DNA from 2 places in the Brumicola nitratireducens FR1064 genome. Region 2 is predicted to be linked to the other one. Evidence: predicted binding sites of a transcription regulator. Region 2 holds the regulator's gene; the other holds the start of a gene.
What was found. The regulator sigma-54, encoded in region 2, starts transcription at its own class of promoters, with help from an activator protein. The targets are predictions, from matches to a motif close to GTTGGCACGNNNNTNGNNT.
Positions count from the first base shown of each region.

Region 1: GNIT_RS10760 (FlgO family outer membrane protein) is a predicted target of sigma-54. The motif match lies at 5,982-6,000, and genes of this name have one in related genera.

Region 1 is NC_016041.1:2,501,908-2,510,056, reverse strand. It holds gene rnt (ribonuclease T) at 1-245, opposite strand, end outside; gene GNIT_RS10795 (flagellar protein MotY) at 459-1,322, shown strand; gene glpQ (glycerophosphodiester phosphodiesterase) at 1,361-2,416, opposite strand; gene gloA (lactoylglutathione lyase) at 2,444-2,827, opposite strand; partial or broken gene GNIT_RS10780 (endonuclease III) at 2,863-2,976, opposite strand; partial or broken gene GNIT_RS18550 (transposase) at 3,247-4,533, shown strand; gene GNIT_RS18395 (LysM peptidoglycan-binding domain-containing protein) at 4,794-5,807, opposite strand; gene GNIT_RS10760 (FlgO family outer membrane protein) at 6,099-6,653, shown strand; gene GNIT_RS10755 (hypothetical protein) at 7,025-7,651, shown strand; gene GNIT_RS10750 (hypothetical protein) at 7,700-8,149, shown strand, end outside.
Region 2 is NC_016041.1:966,943-975,091, forward strand. It holds gene rapZ (RNase adapter RapZ) at 1-740, opposite strand, end outside; gene ptsN (PTS IIA-like nitrogen regulatory protein PtsN) at 809-1,252, opposite strand; gene hpf (ribosome hibernation promoting factor) at 1,266-1,553, opposite strand; gene GNIT_RS04215 (RNA polymerase factor sigma-54) at 1,577-3,055, opposite strand; gene lptB (LPS export ABC transporter ATP-binding protein) at 3,113-3,838, opposite strand; gene lptA (lipopolysaccharide transport periplasmic protein LptA) at 3,835-4,392, opposite strand; gene lptC (LPS export ABC transporter periplasmic protein LptC) at 4,361-4,924, opposite strand; gene kdsC (3-deoxy-manno-octulosonate-8-phosphatase KdsC) at 4,921-5,475, opposite strand; gene GNIT_RS04240 (KpsF/GutQ family sugar-phosphate isomerase) at 5,475-6,449, opposite strand; gene GNIT_RS04245 (calcium/sodium antiporter) at 6,539-7,495, opposite strand; gene GNIT_RS04250 (ATP-binding cassette domain-containing protein) at 7,934-8,149, shown strand, end outside.

The sequences.
Region 1 (8,149 bases), 1.5 Mb from region 2:
CAAAACGGGTCGATACCATTGAAGTCTATCGCTGCTTGTTCGATGTTCGCGCCTTCAAACGGCTGCACATGCTCATGAAACGTTGTGTCAGGGACCAAGTCTCCGTTTTCGTCAAGCTTAAGGGTAACAGCTGCTATTTCTAACAGCGCATCTGTACTTGCATTAAAGCCAGCTGTTTCGACGTCAATGATAACAGGGAAATAACCGCGGAATCTGTCTTTTAGTGCCGGTTTAGTTATTGTCATGAAGTAGTTAAAAATCCTAAATTAAAGCATCGTTGAAATTAATGCAGATGAAGAAGAAAAAACGATGCGTAATAGCACTATCAAAAAGCAATTGTTTGAAATGCTTATGACAACTGTTGATGCAACAGTCATTGCCGTAAATGTCATTGCAATTCTAAACATTTTATTAAAATTGTCGATACCTTATCTAAGTTCTCGGAGATTGAATCTACTATGAAAAAATACTTAATCGGCCTGTTTTGTTTACTACCTATTGCTGCATCAGCAAATTTAAGGGAGTACAGCGCATCCGTTGAAAACTCCGAATGGTCTCTTGGCGATCAGACTCGCTTAACTTGTGAACTGAAACATCCCATCCCAGGCTACGGAATGGCGTCGTTTGTAACGGAAGCATCTAAACAGCTTAATTTGGAATTTGTGCTGGATATGTTGCGCTTGCCTAATCGTTACGACACAGCAACTGTTTACTCGGTGCCGCCTAAATGGATGCCTGGTGAACTTCAAAAAACCATTGGAACCATGAGTTTACGTAAACAATATGATGGCGATTTACCCTCCGATTCTGCGTGGGAAATGTTGACTGAGTTAGAAAAAGGTTATTACCCGACCATTTATTACCAAGATTGGAACAATCGCTATGACTCTGTAGCTGTGGCATTAAATTCAAGTAATTTTGACCAATCCTACTTCGCTTTTTCGCAATGTGTTGCAAACTTATTGCCTTATAGTTTTGAGGACATTGCATACACTGTTTTGAGTTATAAAAAGAACAGCGTTGAGCTGACGAATTACTCAAAGCGTCGTTTGGATATGATTGGAGACTACTTAAAAGAGGATATTGCTTTAGAGTTGGTGCTACTAGATGGTTATACAGACAGCTACGGCGGGTCGTGGAATAATGAACAACTTTCTATTCGTCGGGCTAATGAGATCCGGGATTTTTTTGCAGCTCAAGGTGTCGACACAACTCGAATTGAAGTAACGGGGCACGGTGAAAAACGTCATGTGTCTCCTAATGATAATGAGATATCTAGAGCAAAAAATCGACGTGTTATTATTCAGTTGGCGAAATTATAGCAGCAGATACAAATGGCAATAAACGCAGTTTATATGCTTTACATCGCTATTGCGTTATTCGATATTTTATCGACAATTTTTATCACGATATCAGTATGATCGGTGAAAATGCCGTCAACTTTTAGCTTGTCGTACAGCAATTCTACAAGCGCGTCAGAGCTCATATCAAAGGCTAAATCGTCTGCTCTGAATGTATATGGGTGTACGCTTAGTCCTAAGGCTTTAGCGTTTCGCAGTAGCTCAGTTCCAGTCTCAGACTTAGGATTATAAATCTGCGGCAACCACGGGCCTATTCCGCTGGCATAATTAGCGATTATCTCAAGCCCTTTCCTTGATTGCATAAACTGATAGTCAGCGCTGGATTCATTCCAGCTATTATCAGCAATGAGCTGCACAAGCTTAACATTGAGCTTAAATTCGTACTTTAGCCGTTTAAGGCTTTCAGGATTAAAGCATTGGATAAAAATATTAGCGTCGGGACCTGTTAATCCATGCTTCTCGAGCAATTGAACCACCATTTTTGTGATATCTTTTCCCTCAGACAAATGCCACTCAGGCGCTTTTATTTCAGGGTAATAGCCCACGTGTTTACTAAAGATTTTATTTAGATTTTTTATATGGTTTATATGCTGCTCAAAAGAAGCAACCTTAAATGCTTCTCGCCCTGCATAGCGCTTAGGATATACTTGAATTCCAAACTCGTTCTCACGTTCATGCACATGCAATTGCTGAATTTCAGCCCAAGTGAAATCAATCGCATAATATCGGCCATCATCGCGATGGCGGTCGGGGAAAATAGATTCAACGTTAGTGACGGTGTCGATATGGATGTCGTGCAAAACAATAAGCACGTTATCTGCAGTTAACACTATGTCTTGTTCTATGTAGTTTGCACCTTGCATAAAAGCTAGGGTGGCAGCGTCTAATGTGTGTTCTGGCAAATAACCAGAAGCACCCCGATGTGCAATCGTGACGAATGGGGCATTTTCATTCAAGTTTTTAGTATAACTTCTTTGAAATGCGTCTATCGGTAGTGAAAATATAGCTATTAGGATTGAAATGACAGTTTTTGATTTTACATTTAATAAGTTCATTTCAACCCTACTTGATTTAATGTCGCGCTAGCTCTCTTGAATGAGTTCGATGGCATACCCACTCGGGTCTCTGACGAAAGCAATCACGGTTTTGCCGCCTTTCACTGGGCCCGGAGCTCTATAAACATCACCGCCTTTCGCTGTGATATCATCACAGACAGCGTAAATATCGTCTACCCCGATAGCGAGGTGACCGAAGGCCTCTCCGTGCTCATACTCTGTTTTACCCCAATTGTAAGTCAACTCTATGACAGTATTATTATCTTCATTGCCGTAACCTAAAAACGCCAATGTATACTTATACTCTTTATTTTCACTTTGGCGTAATAGCTTCATGCCCAAGGTTTCGGTGTAAAAAGCGATGGATTTTTGCAAGTCACCAACGCGCAACATGGTGTGTAGTAATCTCATTTAATTTCCTTTGTCCGTTAATCCAGCATCGATGTAATCAATTTTTCTTCGATTTTTTCGACGGTCTTACCCATTGCTAGTTTGGTGCGGTTGCTCAGTCTAAAAATATGAGTGTCAACAGCGATGGTCGCCCAACCAAAAAATGTATTATCGCAGTTGATAAAACCAAACATATAATTGTGATGGAGCAGGTTAGTGTTAAAAGCGTCTGTTGGCAAGCTGCTCGTTGAACAATCCTTAATAGCAGTAAGGAGACAGTCGATGAAATTGATTGTATGACTCCTCCGAGCGTTAGGGGTAAGTAGCCTAACATTATCTTCAAGGGCATGGTCACGGTATAGGCGGCCATTGAGCCCGTCGTAAAATGCGCTTGTTTTTGCCACACTAGCCTACAAAGAATTTAAGGAAGAATACTTGCACTGGCATTGCAACAAAGTGAAACATATAAGCGCCATCGACCAGAAACTACGTTACTCTATCAATTGGTTGGACGATATTACCCAGAGTTTACTGCCAACCTAGCGGAGCAAGGCAAGTATTTACCTAAGTATGTTGAGCGTGAGTTTGATGAGTTCTTTCGTTTTGGTCGACTTGAGCACGGCTTTTTGCGCGCAGTATGTGGTGGCTGCAAACATGAGAAGTTAGTCGCGTTTAGCTGCAAACGCAGGGGGGGGGGGGCCCTAGCCAAAACGGGAGCGGTCACACTTATTCAGCGATTTGGTAGTGCGCTTAACTTAAACATCCACTTCTATATGCTTTTTTTTAGAAGGTGCTATTAGCGAAAGTCCATTGGGCGGTGCTACCTTTAGACGCATCAAAGCCCCGTCTCATGATGACACGGTGGAGCTCGTGCATATCATCAGCCAACGTATTGCCAGATATTTGGAGGAAGTTGGTTTGGTAGAGCGGGATATGGAAAACAGTTTTCTTAACTTGCCTGTTGATGATGAAGACAGTCTATTGCATCTGCAAGGTGCTTCAGTTAGCTCCCGCATAGCGATGGGTCCTCAACAAGGCCAGAAAGTATTTACACTGCAAACCTTAACGGCTAGCAGTGAAGGCAAGTATGGCCAGGTATCGAATACAAGTGGCTTTTCTCTACATACAGGCGTTTTTGCCAATGCCGACGAACCAGAGAAATTAGAAAGACTTTGCCGTTACACCAGCCGTCCTGAGATTAGTGAACAGCGTTTAAGTAAGACTGACCATGGAAAAGTACGCTATGAATTGAAAACGCCTTATCGAGACGGTACTAAACATGTATTCTTTGACCCTATCGATTTTATTAGCAAACTAGCCGCTCTCATTCTACCACCAAGGCTCAACCTCCCCCGTTTTTTGGCGTATTCGCGCCTAACGTGAACCCTCGTGCTCAAGTGACAGCATCCCAGCGAGGCAAAAATAGCCCTAAATAGGTAAATGGAAATGAACAATCAGATAAACCTTACCATACGCGAGGGATGACATGGGTTCAGCGCCTAAAAGGGGTATTCAATATTGACATCAAAGAATGCGAAAAATGCGAGAAACACAATGTAAGTGTCATTTCTTGCATCATAGATATCCACATTGTCTAAAAAATACTGGGGCATTTAGATAAAAAGTACTCAACTTCTAAACCAACAACGCTATTACCACCTTTACGTGGGCCACCTTATGAAGCGAACAACTTTACTATTCAACGTGACTTCAATTTTGGGGCATAGACAACAAGCAAACACAATATACTAAGAAATATACAATCTCATGGCAGGACAGCCTGCACTCAACTTCTAATATTGCTGTACCAATGATCTAAAAAGTTCAAAAACTGAAACCTATTACATCGGCAAATACTACCAGAACATCCTCGCAAAAAATATCTACCCACTCTAAAAGCTAGCTGTGACGAAGGGTAGCATATAGCTTAAATTCCACTTATACTCGTGGCAAACTTCAGTTGTAATTCAAGCTTGCCCAAAAACATCTAACGTAAGGGGGTGATGCGTATTTCAGTGCCGATAGAAATATCATCAATGACTATGTCAGGGTTCCAAGACATTAATTCTGATGTTGTCACACCGTAACGTTTAGATAATTGATAGAGTGTTTCGCTTTTTTTAATGATGTGAAATGCGTTTGTAGCGCTTTTAGGCTCTAACGGTAGAGGCAAACTGGATCTTAAAGTTAGAGAAGGTAATGGGTCTTCTTTCATAGCTTGAATTCGCTCACGTTTAGTCAGTAGTATGTATCTACGGGTAAAAGAGTTGTTTGGAAATAAGATACGCAGCTGCTTGCCCAACTCTATCGCCTGTTGGGGTTGGTTAAGAGCAGTATAAACTTCAAATGCAGTCCATAGGGTATGTGCGTTTACGGTACTTTTTACGGTATCATATTTTTCAATTAAGTCTTTTGCCCGAACATATTGTGTAGACTCCACAGCTTCTCTTGCTAGCGCTAAATAAACGGTAGGACTGATCGAGCCAGAAAAATCTAGCTGTTCAAACCAGTATCTGGCTGCTTGCCACTTGTCTTGCTCAAAATAACACTGGCCTATAGTCGTGAGTTGGGTGTTTTTTAAATCTGCAGATATGACAGCTGAATTTATTGAACGCCCATATCCTTCAATGGCTGGCCACATTTTCTCAGTGCAAAAATAATCTAGTAGCACAAATGACACCATAGGTTTCTCAGAAGCAATCTTATTATCCATGGCTAATAGAAATGCTTGTTGAGCGCCTAAACTATCGGCTTGAGCCGCTTTGAGTTCGGACAAGATTAACAAAGTCTGAGTATTATTCTCAGTATGACCTAGACCTTGAAAAAGTTGCTCGGCTTTTTCAATATTGCCAATTAAAAGATAGGCGCGAATATGAGATAAGGTGACTGCTCGGTTAGCCTGTGTATTTGTGATTGTTTGGGGAGTGTGATTGTTGTCACTAACTGATGAACAGCCTAAAAATAATAAACTAGTGGCGATAAAAAGCGAATATCTGTGCAACGGATTATGTCCTTTTGAATATAAGAGTCTACCTTAACTATTTTTGATTCCTTTGGTCAATTTGTTTTGAAGCTAGAGTGGAATAAGAGGCAATAATCTTCCGTTTCTTGCAGTGAAAGAGGATTTTTTTGCCATACTTATTGGCATCAACACTAGTGTTAGTGGTGGGTTATTCTTGGCTCAAAAATTGCTGAGGTATATTACGTTTTTTTATTTTTGGGTAGTGAGATGAGATTGGTTGCAAAATATTGTTATATTATTTGTGTGTGTATCACTTTGTCTGCTTGTTCGATGTTTGAAGCAGATCAAAGTAGACGATTATGTGCAGACGACAATGGCAATTTTAACACTTGCCAAGAGTTGCCACAAAACGTCATTAATCAAACGGAAAATCCAAGCGCTACGCCGAGCATACATTTTGTTCAATTAAATGAATACACTCAGCAATTAGCCAGAGAATTAAAAGCGGATTTACCTATTCAAGGCTTAAATAGTGCCATTCTTGTCAGACCATTTGAATATGGCGGGCAAACTAATAAACAAAGTAGCGCATTAAGCGAACAATTGGCAGAGTATTTAGCAGGTGATTTAAGGGACCTAGGCATAATAACCAGCGATATAAGCTTGAATAATAATTTATATCGCACTGAAGCAGGTGAAATAGAATACTCCGATGAGCAGCATGCATCACTGGAAGAGTTTGGCACAGGTTATGTGATGGTGGGTAAAATGATGAAAAATCAACATGGCATTATACTCAGTGTCAAAGTAGTCGAACTAAAGAACGGCCGTTTAGTGGCATCTGGAAATAAGTTTCTTCCAAATATGATTTTGAAAAATGTTTAATTTTAGACCAAAGGTTATCTAAACATCTGTTCAGGCAATCACTCTGATGACAATTAAATGCTTATCTTTGTGTTAACTCTTTCGAGTCTATGGTTTTTTATAAAAAAAAACTAACTTAAGTGAATTGTTGGTCGATATAAAAATGTAAGTAAATTTTAAGTCATTTTAGGTCCTTTGTTCAGACGTTAATTCATGATTAAAATTTAGTTAAGGTTTTTACAAACGGATTTCCTAAAGTTTATGGATGATTAGCCGTTAGAGTATAGAGGTATGAACTGTTATACCCTGACTTAGAGACCGTAATTGATTAGTGAAAGCAAGTACTTTACCTTCTGATCAATTAACATAACTTAATAACTAGGAGTGTTGCTATGCAACCAAATAAAACAAAACTGGCGCTTCAAATCGGGGCTGTTGTATTGGGAGCATTATGCGCTTCTAATTCTTATGCTGATCCCTTCCAAGCCCAAGTAAGCACTTTAGACGATGTATCTATATTAACAGTAACTGCTTTGGATTTTGGTGAAAATATCACCACTACCGCTAGTGGAGAGTGCACCATGGATGCAGATCAACCAGCAAATACAGATGTACTTACAGATGCCAACGTCACTGCGACCACCTATGGCGTATTGACAGGCACCAACTGCGTAGGCGGCGGTGCAGCAATAGGTACCCCTGGTGTATATAGTGTGACCGGTATCGGTGGCTTGGATGTCAACTTAACAGTTACAACTTTAACTCAGTCTGATGACTTTACTTTTGCTCCCCAGGGCTGTGGTGTTGTTCATGATAATGCTGGTACTGATGGTGACGTATGTAATGCATATACTCTTGGTGCGCCGTTAACCATGACGTTGGCCAATGCTACTGATAATGGAGCATCATCAGCTAACCTAGCTCACTTCACTGTTGGCGGTACTATAACAGTTGGCGCAACCGGATTATCGTCTGACACAAACTATCCAGTAACGTTTAACGTTGACGTGGTTTATTAGAAGCTATCGTTAACTGAAAACGATTCAAAAAGAAATTTGGAGATTATTATGAAATTTACTCGATTAGTTACTGTCTTGTTAGCAATACCTATGTGTACTTCGGTTATGGCGGCAAACGAAAATTTAACTGGTACATTTAAGACCATTAAAAATGTCACCATTACAGAAGTAGCGGGCGTGCAGATGACTGGCCTTTATTTGGCAAGTGCTTCTACCTGTACTATGACACAACCAACGGTTAGCGTTAATTTTCCTGGCGAAACTGTTATGAAGATGTCTAATGCCACTGCTACACTAGGCCCAAGTACCAACTATGGTGTAACTCCCGCTGGAGCTTCGTGCGCTGGAACCAATGGCGTACCTGGTGTGTACGAAATTGAAGGCTCAGAAGGTGCTGATGTGACTGTAACTTTGACTTCAGGTACAACTAGTGGCATTACTTTTGCACCCGTAGGTTGTGTTGGTGATTACGACGGCAGCCCGGATGGTGATGTATGT
Region 2 (8,149 bases):
CAACCTATAGCAACAGTAACATAGCTGCGGTTGTTTCTTTCTAAATGTGGCAGCCAAGTTGATATCAGGTTTTGAATTTGCCATATGAATTTGGTGACAAGTGGCTGTCCCCCTAAAAATAACTGTACCGGGCCATCTAATCCATTCAAGGGCTTTAAGTCGGGCTCCCAGTGTGGGTTAGGCAAAAAACGGGCGTCAAATACATAATCTGCATCTCTTGGAATGCCGTATTTAAAGCCAAACGACTCAAATACTAGGACTAAGTTTGCGCTTTTTTTACCTAACACTCTTTCTCGAATTAGTTCTGAAAGCTCGTGCAGTGATAAATTATCGGTGTTGATATGTAAATCCGCTTTTTCCGATACAGGCACTAATATTTCTCGTTCCGCCTCAATTGATTCGGCCAGTGATTTATTGAGTTTGAAGAGCGGGTGCAAACGTCTTGTTTCACTATAGCGCTTAATCAATACATCATCACTAGCGTCTAAATACAAAATGGTAACTTCCCAAATACTGGGCAAAAAGTCCACAATTTCGCTAAGCTCATTCGCCATTTTAGGCATGTTTCTAACATCGACGCTCACCGCTACTTTTTCGCTTTCATCGGCGAGTGCATGAGTAAGTGTCGGCAGCAAATTTACGGGTATGTTATCGACGCAATAATACCCTAGGTCTTCCAAGGCCCTTAATGCAATTGATTTGCCTGAGCCAGAGCGACCACTGATGATCAAGAGTTTCACGTGTGCAGGTCCTTTAGAGGTAGATAACAGTTATGAAACGGTGGGATAATTCACCGTGTGGTTAATTTTTACGCTAGTGCTGAAATAATTTCGTCTCTAGTAGCAGCGTTTCTTAACGCTTTTACTATGTTTTTATCGCTCAATTTTTGCGCGATAGATGAAAGCGTTTGAAGATGCTCTTGGGTTTGTTCACTGGGCACTAATAAAGCGAAAAATATATCTACGGGCTTGTCGTCTATTGCATCGAATTGGATCGGTTCTTCGCTAGTGACAATGATAGCAACTATATCCTGTATTCCTTCAATTCTGCCGTGTGGTATAGCAATACCGTTACCTATGCCTGTGCTACCCATTTTTTCGCGCGCCAACATGCTCGCAAGCACATCATTTAAATTGAGCTGTGGATTTCCCTTCACTGCAATTTCGCTGATGACTTCAAAAATTCGTTTTTTGCTTTGACACTCAACCGCACATTCAGTGCGGTCGAGTGAAATAATATCAGATATAATCATAATTCGTAGGCGACTAATGTCGTTTTGACTTTTCCTTGTGCTTTATAACTTGGCGATCTAACTTGTCAATCAGTCCATCGATGGCTGCGTACATGTCAGTATGTTCAGCGTTAGCGTGAACAACGTCACCCTTGAGATGAAGTGTTGCTTCAGCTCTTTGATTTATTTTCTCTACATTTAACACTACATGTACATTACTAATATGATCGAAGTGTCTTTCTAATCGTTCGAATTTACTGTCGACGTATGCTCTTAGTGAATCAGTAATATCAACGTGATGACCAGTTAGATTTATTTGCATAATGTTACGTCCTCTTATGAAGTCTACAGCAGACTTTTTCTTTGGTTCGACGGGGGAATCGAGAGGGACTCTCGATATTTCGCAATGGTTCGTCGAGCAACTTGAATTCCTTGATCGGCCAACAATTGCGCAATCTTGCTATCACTAAGTGGTTTGCTGACAATCTCCGCCGCAACGAGCTTTTTGATGAGTGCTCTTATTGCTGTCGACGAACATTCACCGCCAGATTCAGTTGAAACATGGCTAGAGAAAAAGTACTTAAGCTCGAAAATGCCTCTGGGCGTATGCATATACTTCTGGGTGGTAACCCTTGAAATAGTTGACTCATGCATATCGACCATCTCAGCAACGTCATTTAAAACCATTGGTTTCATCATTTCTGGACCGTGTTCAAAAAAGCCCATTTGCTGCTGAACAATACAGTGAGATACTTTCAATAGTGTCTCATTGCGACTTTCTAAGCTCTTAATAAACCATTTAGCTTCTTGTAAGTGTGACTTAATATATTGTGAATCGTTCGAATTTTTAGTGCTTTTACTGAGTGCTTCATACTCTTTATTGACGATCAGCGGTGGCAAAGAATCACCATTCAGCTCAACTGTCCAACGACCATTTTTTTTCGCAACAGACACGTCAGGAATAACGTATTCAGAATCTTTAACGGCAATTGTGCTTCCTGGTCTTGGGTTAAGCGTTTGCAATAGGCGCATTGCTTCTCGCAGCTGGTCTTCTTTCAATCGAGTTTTACGCATCAATGTGCGGTAGTCTTTGCTGCTTAACAAGTCGCTGTGTTCTGTTAACAACAGACGGGCTTCAGCCAACCAAGGCGTTGCAGGATCAAATTGGGCTAATTGCACCATTAAGCACTCTTGAGGAGTACGAGAGCCGGAACCAATAGGGTCGAACATTTGAATGCGTTTTAGAACGCATTCAACTTCGTCCAATTCAATTTCTTCGTTTTGTAAGCTATCTAAAATTTCCTCGCTGCTAACAGTGAGATAACCAGACTCATCAATTGAGTCAATTATCGCAATAGCAATAGAGCGGTCTATATCTGAAAACGGGGTTAATTCCATCTGCCAAATTAGATGGTCTTGGATATTTTCGGTGGTTTCGCCCTGAAATATGTAGTCATCATCTGCGGGGCCGTTGGATATGTTGGCTGGCGCAGACGAGGCGCTTAGATATTCTTCCCAAGAGCTGTCTAGTGGTAAGTCATCAGGAATTTGGTTGTTTTCGAGTGCGTCGTGGCTGTCAACGTTATCTGAATTCTCCGCACTGAGTGAGTTTTTATCAGTATAGTCTTGAGGTTCAGAGTCACTGTCTGAGCTGTCGTTGTTGTGTTCACTTTCGTCAATTTCTAGTAAAGGGTTGGAATCCAACGCTTCCTGAATTTCGAGCTGAAGATCCAATGTAGACAATTGTAGCAGCTTTATCGCCTGCTGAAGCTGAGGCGTCATTGTTAGCTGTTGGCTAAATTTTAACTGCAGTGAAGGTTTCATTGATGTCCTTCAGTTATTTCTAATGGTGATAAAAGCCAGTTACAAAACATGATACACCTATAATACAAATTGGTCGCCGAGATACACTTCTCTCACTTTTTGGTTACTGAGTACTTCAGCAGAGGTTCCTGATGCAATCAGCTCACCGTGACTTACAATATATGCTTTTTCACAGACATCTAGCGTTTCACGTACATTATGATCTGTGATCAACACACCAATGTTTCGCTCTTTTAATTGTTTAATGATCTTCTTTATATCATTAACAGAAATTGGGTCAACACCGGCGAATGGTTCATCGAGTAAAATAAACTTAGGATTTGCAGCTAAAGCTCGTGCAATTTCAACGCGGCGGCGCTCTCCACCGGATAAACTCATGCCTAAATTATTTCTGATATGACTGACATTAAATTCGTCCATTAAGTCGTCAGCTTCTTGTTCACGTTGATCTTTTGCCAATTCTTTGCGTGTTTGTAATATTGCCATTAGATTTTCATACACGGTCAATTTACGAAAAATAGAGGCTTCTTGGGGCAAATATCCAATGCCATGTCTCGCACGCTCGTGCATAGGTTGAATTGACATGTCTAATTGGTCAATAAAAATTTCACCTTTATCAAGCGGTACCAAGCCGACAATCATATAAAACGTCGTTGTTTTACCTGCGCCGTTTGGGCCTAACAAGCCAACAATTTGGCCTGTGGACACTTCCAAGCTAACGTCTCTTACAACTTGTCTAGCTTTGTATGATTTAGCGAGGTGTTTTGCAAACAAGGTACTCACTTTTTATTTTCCTTTTGCTTTTCCATTGCTTCTTTTGTTTTTTTCAAAGTATCGCCATCAAATACGGTCACAACTTGCTGCTGACTATCGGTGTCTTTCTGCGCCTGCCATTGCTCTTTTATAATGTTGTATATAATTGAGTCGGTTTTTATACTAAACGCATTTTGATAAAGCTCCGCATTTCCTTTTAACGTGATGATTTTAGTGGCTTTCTCGTAGCGAATACTGTTTGCTTTTGCCACCACCATTGTGCCGTCGGCCAGTTGTTGTGTGTAACTCGCTGGATTGCCTGTCGCTTCAAACACTTCTTTATCTTTACCAAGAGCTGCTGATACTTTCAATCGTTCAGCTTTGATTTCTAAAGTACCCTGAGTAATCTTTACGTTGCCTTCATGCACGGCTACTTTCTCTTTTCCGTCACCGTAGCTGCTGTCAGATGATAGCTTCGTTGGTTTATCAAAGTCGTTCTTCTTAATTGCTTCTTGTGCACTTAATGAACCCGCGCCAGCCAACATAAGTAGGCTAGCGAACAGGTAGATATTCAGTTTGAACATGGTTTTTTAACTCATATTTTTGGGTTTCTAAATTGGCTTCGAACCCTCGGCCATTAATAATAACGTTTGCACCCGAAATAACTAGAGGTTCATCGGATGTAATTGTCTTAGTCAATAAATCAATTTCTATAAAGTTAGTCGATATGGTTTGTATGTAGTCTTCTGGTTGCAGATTACGAATTTGTACACCGTTAACCAACTCAATTCGGTTGTTGTCGTAAAAAGTCCCTTCGTCAGCATTTAATTGCCAACTTGAACCATCGCTTTGAAGATAGATCGTATATTCAGGGTTGGTGAAATTGACAAACCCCAGCATTTCATAATGTTCCATGGTCTCAGCGCTGACTTGATGGGTAAGGTTGCCATTTTTGTCGAATAATTTACTGCGTAAGTTTTTCGCCTCGTAATTAGGCATCAACGCAGCGTCTTTGTCGCTTAACACGACCTCTTTATCATCTTCCAACCACGTCGGTAGATACAGCGCAAAAGCGATACCAAATATTAAAATAATACTAACAGCCAGCCTATTCATACGCTTGCTCCGTGAATATCTTCAAGTTTACCCTTGGCTTGCAGAATAATGTCACAAATTTCACGCACTGCACCACGCCCGCCCGCCAACGTTGTGCAAAATGTGGCTTGCTGTTTCACATAAGGGTGAGCGTCGGCCACCGCAATACCAATTTCACTTGCGCTGAACATGCCCAGATCAGGCATGTCATCGCCGACGCTGGCAATCGTAGATGCCTTGTAGCCAAATTGTGTAATCAATTCATTTATTGCGATATGTTTATCTTCTCTGTTTTGCATAATATGATCAACGTTCAGTGCCGTCATGCGCTGCTCTACAATACTTGATTGGCGACCTGTGATAACAGCAACCTTAACGCCAACTTTTGCTAGAGCCTTGATACCATAACCGTCTTTTGTGTTGAAGGCTTTGAGTTCTTCACCTTGATTGCCCAACAAAATAGTACCGTCAGAAAATACGCCATCAACGTCGCACACTAACAGTTTAATGCCTTTGAAACGCTCAAATAAAGTTGCGTCTATTGGGCCATATAAGGTATCGACTTTTGACATTACACGACTCCTGCTTTAAGCAGTGTATGCATTTTAATAGCACCGACCGGTTTTTGTTCATCATCAACAATAAACATCGCACTAATTTTGTATTGTTGCATTAAGTTGAGGGCGTCTACCGCTAATTTTCCCTTGATCATAGTAACACTTTTCGGAGTCATCACTTGTTCCACTGTCGATTTGTGTATATCAACCTGCTTGTCTAATGCTCTTCGCAGGTCACCGTCGGTAAAAACACCTAGCAAGTTATTATCATCGTCAATGATCCCTGTCATTCCTAAGCCCTTGTCTGAAATTTCAAACAAAGCTTGCATGACGGTTGCGGTGTGCTTAACGAGGGGGAGTTCTTGTTCGACAGCCATTATTTCGTCTACCGTGAGAAGCAGCTTTCTTCCTAACGAACCACCCGGATGGGATAGCGCAAAGTCGTCGGCTGTGAATCCTTTTGCTTCCAGAAGAGCTACGGCTAACGCATCACCCAATACCAATGTGGCAGTGGTGCTGGTGGTTGGTGCTAGGCCGAGAGAGCAAGCTTCTTTTTCAACATTAATATTGAGCGCCACATCCGAGAACTTGGCCAAAGTACTGTTCGCATTGTTGGTTATGGCAATGACCGGTACACCAATTCTTTTGACGACGGGCAAAAGGCCTGTCAACTCATGGGTTTCGCCTGAATTAGATATACCGATAAGTACATCACCCTTGGTTAACATTCCTAAATCCCCGTGATTGGCCTCTCCGGGATGCATAAAAAAGGCTGGCGTGCCAGTACTCGCAAGCGTTGCTGCAATCTTATTTCCAATGTGACCGGATTTGCCCATGCCGCAAACAACTACTTTACCAGTACAGTGAAGCATTAACTCGCAGGCTTGGTTAAAACTCTCATCCAAACTATTCTGCAATTTTTGCAAAGCTTCAATTTCGTTTTGAAAAACTGTTTTTGCGGTTTCTAAAAAACTCTTCTGTTCGCTCATGCTATTACAGCAACCTTTTTGTTTGTTCATGCCTTGAGCAACAATACGCTGCCTTACATGAATTCCAACTGAATTATATATGTGGGCTGTTACTTAAATAACCAGTATTGATAAGTAAGAAAGGCCAATACAAAAATACCACCTTCATAGCGGTTAATTTGCCGTGTGCCGCGCAAATTAAAGCAAAAAACGAAGAGCAGTATAGTCAAGCCAAGCATGACATAAGAGTCGCGCGTAGAGGCGTTCAGGTCCAACATACTAGGAATAATCAAACCAGGCATTGCGAGAACCGCTAATATATTGAAGATATTAGAACCAATGATATTTCCAAGCGCAAGGTCGTCTTCACCTTTTCGAACACCAGCGATACTTGCCGCAAGCTCAGGCAAACTAGTACCTAACGCGATAATGGTCAAACCAATCACTAGGTCGCTAACGCCAAAGAAACGCGCTATGTAGACCGCGCTTTCCACGAGAAAGTGCGCGCTCAAGGGGAGCATAATTAAACCAACGATTACCCACATGACTGCATTTACGGTTGGCACATTACTTGGTATTTCGTCCTCGGTTTCTGCAATTAATGGGTCGTTTTTATCCACTTTGAATGAGAGCCAAGCCATTATTGCGAGCACCAAGACAAATAAGGTAATTAAAATGATGCCTTCAGTTTTGCTGAGGTAATTGTCTGAAAGGAAGTAAACAGCGATTAAGGTGACCAACAGCAACACCGGTAGTTCCCGTCTTAATGTTGTCGATGAGACTAGTAAGGGCTTGATGAGTGCAGTTATTCCTAAGACTAAAGCAATGTTCGTAATATTGGAGCCGATTGCATTACCAACCGCGGTATCCGGATTGCCGTTCAATGATGCTGTTGCGGAAACCACTATTTCAGGAGCGCTCGAACCCATGGCGACAATAGTCAAGCCAATCATCATCGGGGACACACCAAAATTTTTGGCAAGTGCTGAAGCACCATAGACAAATTTATCTGCACTCCAACTGAGCACAGCTAAGCCTATTAAAAATATAATGATTTGTGTAATCACGTAGTTTTAAATCTCTTCTAAATCGTTTTGTTATTGTCGCAAAAAGCCCAGCGGTTTGACACCTAAAAAGTGCGAAATATTGTTCTCTCGTACTTTTTTACCGTTTTCGTCGCTAAGTCAATTCCTAATATATAATTTTTGTTACAGATTTATGCCTTTTTAGCTCTTGAAAAGTACTAATCTATAACAACATAGCTAGCTTATTACGCTATAATACGGCATTAAGCGCGATTGTTTTATTCACTATTGTATAAAAGTGCAAAAAAATAAAATAAAAACGTAAAAAGCCGGTCTCATTCAGCTTACAGTCATTAAAGATTGGTAATGTAATGAACTTTTATCGGCGCTTGGTCGTCTTTAAGGAACGAGATCTGTGAAAGACCAGTATGGAGACGTTTCAATAGTGAAGATCACTCACATAGGAATTAAAGAAATCTAATGTCAGACATTTTAGTTGATATCGACAAAATGCACTTCGAGCGAGGTGATCGTGTCATTTATGACAGCATCTCGATGCAAGTGAAAAAAGGCGGTATCACAGCAGTGATGGGCCCCAGCGGAATAGGTAAAACTACGCTGCTCAAACTCATTGGAGGCCAACTCTATCCGGACAGCGGTGAAGTGTTGTTTCAAGGTGAAAATATTCATCAAATG